2 regions of the Stenotrophomonas sp. NA06056 genome follow, and region 2 is predicted to be linked to the other one. Evidence: riboswitches for the same ligand, from Rfam matches in the RefSeq annotation. Region 2 holds a riboswitch; the other holds the start of a gene.
The links. Region 2 has a riboswitch for glycine ahead of HUT07_RS01615 (trimeric intracellular cation channel family protein). Riboswitches for the same ligand answer to the same signal wherever they lie in the genome.

Region 1: another riboswitch for glycine. It lies ahead of gcvP (aminomethyl-transferring glycine dehydrogenase); the one in region 2 lies ahead of HUT07_RS01615 (trimeric intracellular cation channel family protein).

Annotation. Positions count from the first base shown of each region.
Region 1 is NZ_CP054931.1:1,071,787-1,076,193, reverse strand. It holds gene HUT07_RS04645 (siderophore-interacting protein) at 1-456, opposite strand, end outside; gene HUT07_RS04640 (multidrug effflux MFS transporter) at 598-1,824, opposite strand; glycine riboswitch at 2,124-2,226, shown strand; gene gcvP (aminomethyl-transferring glycine dehydrogenase) at 2,288-4,407, shown strand, end outside.
Region 2 is NZ_CP054931.1:364,656-369,062, reverse strand. It holds gene HUT07_RS01635 (NAD(P)/FAD-dependent oxidoreductase) at 1-167, shown strand, start outside; gene HUT07_RS01630 (hypothetical protein) at 248-700, opposite strand; gene HUT07_RS01625 (nuclear transport factor 2 family protein) at 704-1,135, opposite strand; gene HUT07_RS01620 (GIY-YIG nuclease family protein) at 1,281-1,556, opposite strand; glycine riboswitch at 1,597-1,686, shown strand; glycine riboswitch at 1,700-1,803, shown strand; gene HUT07_RS01615 (trimeric intracellular cation channel family protein) at 1,887-2,504, shown strand; gene HUT07_RS01610 (MdtA/MuxA family multidrug efflux RND transporter periplasmic adaptor subunit) at 2,742-3,911, shown strand; gene HUT07_RS01605 (multidrug efflux RND transporter permease subunit) at 3,908-4,407, shown strand, end outside.

The DNA of each region.
Region 1 (4,407 bases), 710 kb from region 2:
CACCAGCAGCACCTGGCCGACACCCGCCGGCGGCTTCCACTCCCAACCTTCGCTGCTGTCGGCACAGTCGGCGTCGGGGGCCAGCAGCACCACGCGGTCGCCCGGACGGGCGTGGATGGCCCAGCGCGAGGCTGGCCCGGTCTCGCCATGCAGGACGAAATCCACGTCCACCTCGCACCGTTCCGCGCGCAGTTGACGGATGGTGTAGGTGCGCATCGGCGGTCGCGCGTCATCTGGCAGCGCCCGGTAACGGGCATACCAGTCTTCGCCGCTGGGCACGTGCGGCGCGTCCTGCCCGGGCAAGGGGAAGAACACCTTGATGCGTTGGTCCGGGCCTTCAGTCTTCATGCGCGCTACATCGGCGCCGGTGAACACCAGGCGGTCCAGAGAAGGAGAAAGAACGCGGCGCTCCTTCAGCGCCACCTCGAACAGGCGGTAGGTCTGCTGCGCAGCCATGGGGGTACCTCATGCGACGACATCGGAATGGCTGGCTGTCGTGCATCCACGAACCGGCTCGCTGGAAACCCCAGCCTAGCCCCTGCCCGCAGCGCCGCAAGGGGGCACTGCGCGATGCTGTGCCCTACCCCTGCGCGACGCTCAATGCGCCGTGCCGGCTGCCTCTGATGCGCGTTCGCGCTGATGCTCCCAGAACCAGAACAGGAAGCCGGCCGCGAAGAAGCCCGCCTGCCCCAGTGCCAGATGCAGCGGGCTGTCGTGCAGCAGCGGTGACACCACACCCGCCACCACGGTGCTGATCATCAGCTGCACGAAGGCCTGCAGCGACGAGGCCAGACCGCGCTGCTGCGGATACATGTCCAGCACTGCCAGCGCCAGGATCGGGAAGATCAGCGCCATGCCCATGCCGCCCAGGAAGATCGGCATCACCGCCCACGGCAACGCGAACTGCGGTGCCAGGCTGACGTAGCCGATGTTCAACACCGCAGAGACCGCACACAAGGTGAAGCCAAGGGAGACCTGCCGCGTCGGCGTGCTGTGCCCGGCCATGCGCCCGGACAGGAACGAACCGGTGGTCATGCCGCCGATGGTGGGAATGAACAGCCAGGCAAAGCCGCCCTCACCCAGGTGCAGGTGCTGCATCACGATGGCCGGCGCCGAGGAGATGTACAGGAAGATGCCGCCAAAGCCGATGCTGCCCGCCAGCGCCAGGCGCAGGAAACGCGGGTTGAAGCCGATGCGCACGTAGTCGCGCATCAACGTGCGTGGCGACAGTGCGACCCGTGCCTGCGCCGGATGGGTTTCCGGCAGGAAGCGCGCGGTGGCCGCCAGCAGCACCAGCGCGAATACCACCAGGAACCAGAAGATCAGCGGCCAGCCGGCACCGCTGAGCAGGATCCAGCCGCCGATGATTGGCGCGATGGCCGGGGCGATGCCGAACAGCATCGACACCTGGCTCATCAGCCGCTGCGCGTCGTGGCCGTGGTACAGGTCGCGGATCACCGCCCGGCCAACGATCATGCCGACACCGGCAGACAGGCCCTGCAGCGCGCGGAACGCCAGCAGCGTGGTCAGGTCGGTGGACAACGCGCAGCCCACCGAGGCGCCGACGAAGATCACCAGGCCGCCGAGGATCACCCGCTTGCGCCCCCACGCATCGGACAGCGGGCCGTGGGCCAGGCTCATCAGGCCGTAGAACAGCAGGTAGACGCTGATGGTCTGCTGCACGGCCACCTCGTCCACCGCCAGGCGCTGGGCCAGCTGCGGGAATGCAGGAAAGATGGTGTCGATCGAGAACGGACCGAACATGGCCAGGCCAGCGAGCAACAGGGCCATGCGGCGGGTGGAAGGAGCAACAGCGGCGGTCATCGGGCAAGCGTCCGGCAGGGCCATGCGTGACACGCACGGCGGGCGCCGATCCCCTGCAGCAGGGACGGCGCCAGATGAATACGAGAATCCGCCCATCATAGGTGGGGAATGCGCGCGATGCCATGCACGGGTGCACAGAACGCACGCCCGGGCCATCGGCCATTCAGGCCTGTGAGGCCGTTGCGGGCCACCGTCGGGCGCCGGCAAGAGGCTATAATCGGCGGGCAACATGGTGGGAGAAGCAGGTCACCGCTGCCGAAGGCGCAACGCCCGTAATCGCTCAGGCCCGATACCACCCGTAACAGAACTCTGGAGAGACCGGTTCGATCCGGCGCCGAAGGGGCACGAAGCTGCGGTTTCCCGCGCTTTTAAACTCTCAGGCAAAAGGACAGAGGGGCGCCCGCAGACCGCCGACCGGCGGCTTGTGCCCGTGCGTGTGCCCTTTCCTGACGGATCCTTCGCCATGTCCCAGAACACCCCTTCCCTGCGTGAGCTCGAGCACCATTCCGCGTTCGTCGAGCGTCACATCGGCCCCAACGATGCCGAGATCGCGCAGATGCTCGGCGTCATCGGCCACGCCTCGCTGGATGCGATGACCGATGCCATCGTCCCGGCCAAGATCAAGTCGCCGGCACCGCTGGCGCTGCCGGAGTCGATCACCGAAGTGCAGGCGCTGGCGAAGATCCGCGCGATCGCCGACAAGAACACCGTGCTGCGCAGCTTCATCGGCCAGGGCTACTACGGTACCCACACGCCGAACGTGATCCTGCGCAACATCCTGGAAAACCCGGCCTGGTACACCGCCTACACCCCGTACCAGGCGGAAATCTCGCAGGGCCGCATGGAAGCGCTGATCAACTTCCAGACCCTGTGCGCCGACCTGACCGGCATGGAAATCGCCAACGCCTCACTGCTGGACGAAGCCACTGCCGCCGCTGAAGCAATGACCCTGGCCAAGCGTTCGGCCAAGTCGAAGTCGGACACCTTCTTCGTGCATGACGCCGTGCACCCGCAGACGCTGGAACTGCTGCGCACCCGCGCCGAGCCCATGGGCATCGTGCTGCGCGTCGGCACTCCGGCCGAAGCGCTGGAAGCGGAAGCCTTCGGCCTGCTGCTGCAGTACCCGGATACCTTCGGCCAGGTGGGCGACTACAAGGCGCTGGTCGATGCCGTGCATGCGCGCGGCGGCCTGGTGGCCGTGGCCACCGACCTGCTGGCCCTGACCCTGCTGGCCGCCCCGGGCGAATGGGGTGCGGACATCGTGGTCGGCAACAGCCAGCGTTTCGGCGTGCCGTTCGGCTTCGGTGGCCCGCATGCTGCGTTCATGGCCTGCCGTGACGCCTACAAGCGTTCGATGCCGGGCCGCCTGATCGGCGTCTCGATCGACGCGCAGGGCAACCCGGCCTACCGCCTGACCCTGCAGACCCGCGAGCAGCACATCCGCCGCGAGAAGGCCACCTCCAACATCTGTACCGCGCAGGTGCTGCTGGCGGTGATGGCCTCGATGTACGCCGTCTACCACGGCCCGGAAGGCCTGACCCGCATTGCCCGCCGCACCCATCGCCTGGCCTCGATCCTGGCCGCAGCGCTGCGCAATGCCGGCGTGCAGGTCGGTGGCGATTTCTTCGACACCCTGCATGTCACCGGTGTGCACGCCGATGAGATCCATGCCAAGGCCCGCGCCGCCGGCTACAACCTGCGCGCGATCGACAGCGACTCGGTCGGCATCAGCCTGGACGAAACCACCACCCGCGCCGACATCGTGGCCCTGGCCGCGGTGTTCGGTGCGCAGCTGGATGTGGACGCACTGGACGCCAGCACCGCCGATGCGCTGCCGGCCGGTCTGCTGCGCCAGTCCGCGTTCCTGACCCACCCGGTGTTCAACACCCACCACAGCGAGCACGAACTGCTGCGCTACCTGCGTTCGCTGGCCGACAAGGACCTGGCGATGGACCGCACGATGATCCCGCTGGGTTCTTGCACCATGAAGCTCAACGCCACCGCCGAGATGATCCCGGTGACCTGGCCGGAGTTCTCGCAGATCCACCCGCTGGTACCGGCCGACCAAGCGCTGGGCTACAAGGAACTGATCGATTCGCTGGAAGCGATGCTGGTCGAGTGCACCGGCTACGACGCGGTCAGCCTGCAGCCGAACTCCGGCGCGCAGGGCGAGTACGCCGGCCTGCTGGCGATCCGCGCCTACCACCGCTCGCGCGGCGAAGATCATCGTGACATCTGCCTGATCCCGGATTCGGCGCACGGCACCAACCCGGCCTCGGCACAGATGTGCGGCATGAAGGTCGTGGTGACCAAGACCGATGCCAACGGCAACGTCGACGTCGAGGACATCCGCCTCAACGCCGAGAAGTACAGCGATCGCCTGGCCGCGATCATGATGACCTACCCGTCCACGCATGGCGTGTTCGAGGAGGAAGTGGTCGAGATCTGCGAGATCATCCACAAGCACGGCGGCCAGGTGTACACCGACGGCGCCAACATGAACGCCCTGGTCGGCGTGGCCAAGCCGGGCAAGTGGGGTTCGGACGTTTCGCACCTGAACCTGCACAAGACCTTCTGCATCCC
Region 2 (4,407 bases):
GTGTGCTGGCCTGGTGGTTCTGGCTGGCCGCGCACGTGTTCTTCCTGATCGGTTTCCGCAACCGCCTCGTGGTGCTGTTGAACTGGGCGGTGGCGTACTGGAGCTACCAGCGCAGCGCGCGGATCATTTTTGGCGATGACCGCGAAGACCGGCGGCCGAAGCGCTAGGGCTGCATGCAACGGGGTCGGATCCCTTTCCGCAGGAAAGGGCTCTGACTCCGTCAACATCATCCACGCATGGCGTGGATCTACCGGTTCATCGGGCCGCCGGGCACACGCCGTTTCGACCATGCGCGGCAGAAATCTTCCTTCCTTGCGGTATCGCCAATCTGCGCCGCACTCCAGTGCCGGGTGATCCAGATCGTCAACGAGGTGCTGCTCAGGTGCCAGCGCAGCATGTCGTGCCGTGGCTGCCGCATCAGGTGGCGGCGTGCAACCCAGAACGCTTCGCGCTCGATATCAGTCGCCTTCTTCAGCGCTCCAGGATCGAAGAACTGCGCGGCGAAACTCCAGGGATTCATCGGCTGAAATCCTGTTCGCGGTTCACTGCTGCACGCAGCCACACCACTGGGCGCGCGATCAGCCGGCTTCGGCCAGCCTTCCACCAGCGCCAGTCCGAGCAGGTACAGAAGGCCAGGCAGCAGCGCGATACCGGCTACCAGCACGACGACCGAAAGCCACGCTTTACCGGCGGCGCGCATTGCTCATTTCGCCTTCGGCTTCGGATACCACAGCGCGTTGACGATGACCCAGCGCTGCTCGAAGCGCCCCATGTGGAAATAGTCCACGAACCACGGCGTTTCCAACCGCACCGAGGCGGCGTTGCCGGTCACGTCCAGCACCGTGCAGCGACGGTCCCATTGATCCTTTGGGGTCTTCAGTGCGCCCTGCTTTGTCAGCGAGACCAGCTCCTCCTTCGACATGCGGCGCAATCCCAGTCGTTCGTCGGGTGTATCGCCGAGTACCGCGCGCTTGGCCAGGTCCGGGTGCAGGGAACGGGCGACGCGCTGCGGGTCGGCCTCCAGCTGTCCGTCGACGTAGTCGTGGCAGGTGGCTTCGATGGCTGCGATCGTGGTGGCGTCGGCAGTGGGGCTGGCTGCTGCAGAAAGCGCGAACAACAGGGCAACGGTGGACATCCGGGTCTCCAGCGCTGAGGGCTGGGCGATCATGGCATGGCCGGGTGCACCCCATCCACGCATGGCGTGGATCTACTGTGGCGCCGAGCCCATGCTCGGTTTCACCATCGGGCAGCAGGAACAGCAGCCGAGCGTGGGCTCGGCTCTACAGAAGGCCGGAATCCGGCGCCTGCAGCCAGTCCAGCTTGCGTTCGCGCGGCTGCTGCTTGAGCTCCCATTCGGCGCGTGAGGCCGCTGCCCTGTCCGGGTACTCGCGTACCGCCAGGACCCGCAGGGGCGGCCGCGATCGGGTGTAGCGCGCGCCTTTGCCGGCCTGGTGGGCGGCAAAACGGGCCTGCACGTCGGTGCTGATGCCGGCGTAATAGCTGCCGTCGCGGCATTCGAGCAGGTACAGGAACCAGGGGCGGGAAGGCGAAACCATGGTCGGATTATGCCGTGCTGCACTGCAGCGGATATACTGGCGGCCGAATGCAGGAGAGAGGCGCCACGCTGGCGCCCGCCGAAGGCGCAGGCTCCCATGATCGCTCAGGCCGGTGGGCTGGAATCCCACCAACCATGCATTCGACTCGCCGAGCTGGAGAGAGGTCACCGGGCATGCCCGGGACGATCCGCCGAAGGGGCACGCGGCTCACGCCGCTGAACTCTCAGGCAAAAGGACAGCGGGAGCGGCACCGGTCATCGTCATCCCGTCATTGCGCAGGCAGTGGCGGTGGTCGCGCATGGCCGGCCCCACCGCGCCCGGAGCCTGCCCATGCTGCTGTCCATCATCTACCTGATCGCCATTTCCGCCGAAGCCATGACCGGCGCCCTGTCTGCAGGCCGCCGCCGCATGGACCTGTTCGGCGTGGTCATGATCGCCTGCGTCACCGCCCTCGGTGGCGGCTCGCTGCGCGACATCCTGCTCGGCCACTACCCGCTGGGCTGGGTGAAGCATCCCGAATACCTGGGCTTCACCGTGTGCGCGGCACTGATTGCCACCTGGGTGGCGCGTTGGATGCACCATTTCCGCCGCACCTTCCTGGTGCTGGACGGGCTGGGCCTGATTGCCTTCACCCTGATCGGCTGCTCGATCGCGCGCGAAGCCGGCCATGCACTGCCGATCGTGCTGATCGCCGGCATGCTCACCGGCGCCTTCGGCGGCGTGCTGCGCGATATCCTCTGCAACGAGGTGCCACTGATCTTCCAGAAGGAGCTGTACGCGATCATCTCGCTGCTGACCGGTGCGGTGTATCTGCTGTTGTTGCACTGGGGCGTAGCCGATGCCACGGCGATCCTGTGCTGCCTGGGTGGTGGGTTCGCCGTGCGCCTGCTGGCGATCCATTACCGCTGGGAAATGCCGAAATTCGTGTACCACGACGAAGTGCATTGATCGTTTGACGGTGATGCCGGCCTTCAGCCGGCATTTCCGGCTGCGTTGCATGACCAAGGTCACGCGGCGACGGCCCGCGTAAACCGCTACCATTGGCGCCCCGTCGCACGCGCGACGGCATCCAGCCACGCCGCGCCTGCGGCCCCGCCAGACAACCCCCTCCCCCGCTGCCCGTGACCCTTCGTGGTGTCGACGGGCCCGCATGACCCTGCGTGCACGCAGGGCGCAGGATGCCCCATGTCTGTCGCCGAAAACTCCCGCTTCCGCCGTGCCCGTCCGCTGCTGGTCGTGGCCGGTCTTGCCCTTGTCGCTGGCCTGGCGTGGTGGCTGTGGCCGCATGCCGAAACGGGCGATGGCGAACAGGCCGGCGCCGGCAAGGCCGTGCCGGTACGCATCGCCCGCGCCAGCGCAGAACCGCTGGTGCTGCGGATCAAGGCGGTCGGCACGGTCACCCCGCTGCACAGCGTGGTGGTGCGCAGCCGCGTGGACGGCGAACTGATGCGCCTGCATTTCCAGGAGGGCCAGCAGGTCAAGGCAGGTGACCTGCTGGCACAGATCGATCCCCGCCCCTACCAGGTGAAGCTTGCGCAGACACTGGGTACGCAACAGCAGAACCTGGCCGAGCTGGAGAATGCCGAGCGCCAGTTGCAGCGCTTCGGTGAACTGCAGCGCCAGCACTTCGTGTCGGCCCAGGAACTGAGCGACCAGCAGAGCAAGGTGCGCCAGCTGCAGGGACGTCGCCTCAGCGACCAGGCGTCGGTGGACGAAGCGCGGCTGCAGCTGCAGTACACGCGCATCGTCGCCCCGGTCAGCGGCCGTGTCGGCCTGCGTCGGCTGGACGTCGGCAACCTGGTGCACGCTAGCGATACCGAGGGCCTGGTCACGCTGGCGCAGACGGCGCCGATCAGCGTGCTGTTCACCGTCCCCGAACCGGAGCTTCCCGCCCTGCTCGACGCGGTGCAGGCGCAGCCGGCGCTGGCGGTGGAAAGCTGGGACCGCGAAGAACGCCGGCAGCTTGCCAGCGGCATCCTGTCCAGCGTCGACAACCGCATCGATACCGCCACCGGCACGCTGAAGCTGCGCGCGCAGTTCGACAACGCCGATCAGGCGCTGTTCCCCAACCAGTTCGTCAATGTGCGCCTGCAGCTGGGTGAGCATCCCGCACTGCTGGTTCCCGATGCCGCCGTGCAGTTCGGCAGCCAGGGCAACTACGTGCACATCATCGACAAGGACAACAAGGCACAACGGCGCACGGTGGTGCTCGGCCCGGCGGATGACGGTCGCGTTGCGGTGCGCTCCGGCCTGGTGGCCGGTGACAAGGTGGTGATCGAAGGCATCGACGGGCTGGAAGACGGCACCGCGGTGGAGATCATCACCGAGGAGGCATCGACCAAGGCCGGCGCATGAACCTCTCGCGTGCCTTCATCCTGCGCCCGGTCGCCACCACGCTGCTGATGGTGGCGCTGCTGCTGTCCGGGATACTGGCCTATCGCCTGCTGCCGGTGGCGGCGCTGCCGCAGGTCGACTACCCGATCATCCAGATCACCACGCTGTACCCCGGCGCCAGCCCGGAGCTGACTACGCGCACCATCACTGCGCCGCTGGAACGCCAGCTCGGGCAGATTCCCGGCCTGAAACAGCTGTCGTCCACCAGTTCCGGTGGCGCCTCGGTGATCACCCTGCAGTTCGGCCTGGAGGTGTCGCTGGGCGTTGCCGAACAGGACGTGCAGGCGGCGATCAACGCAGCCGGCAGCTTCCTGCCCGGCGACCTGCCGGTGCCGCCGGTGTACCGCAAGGTCAATCCGGCCGACACGCCGATCCTGACCCTGGCGGTGACCTCGCAGGGTCTGTCGCTGCCACAGGTGCATGATCTGGTCGACACCCGCATCGCCCAGCGGCTGGC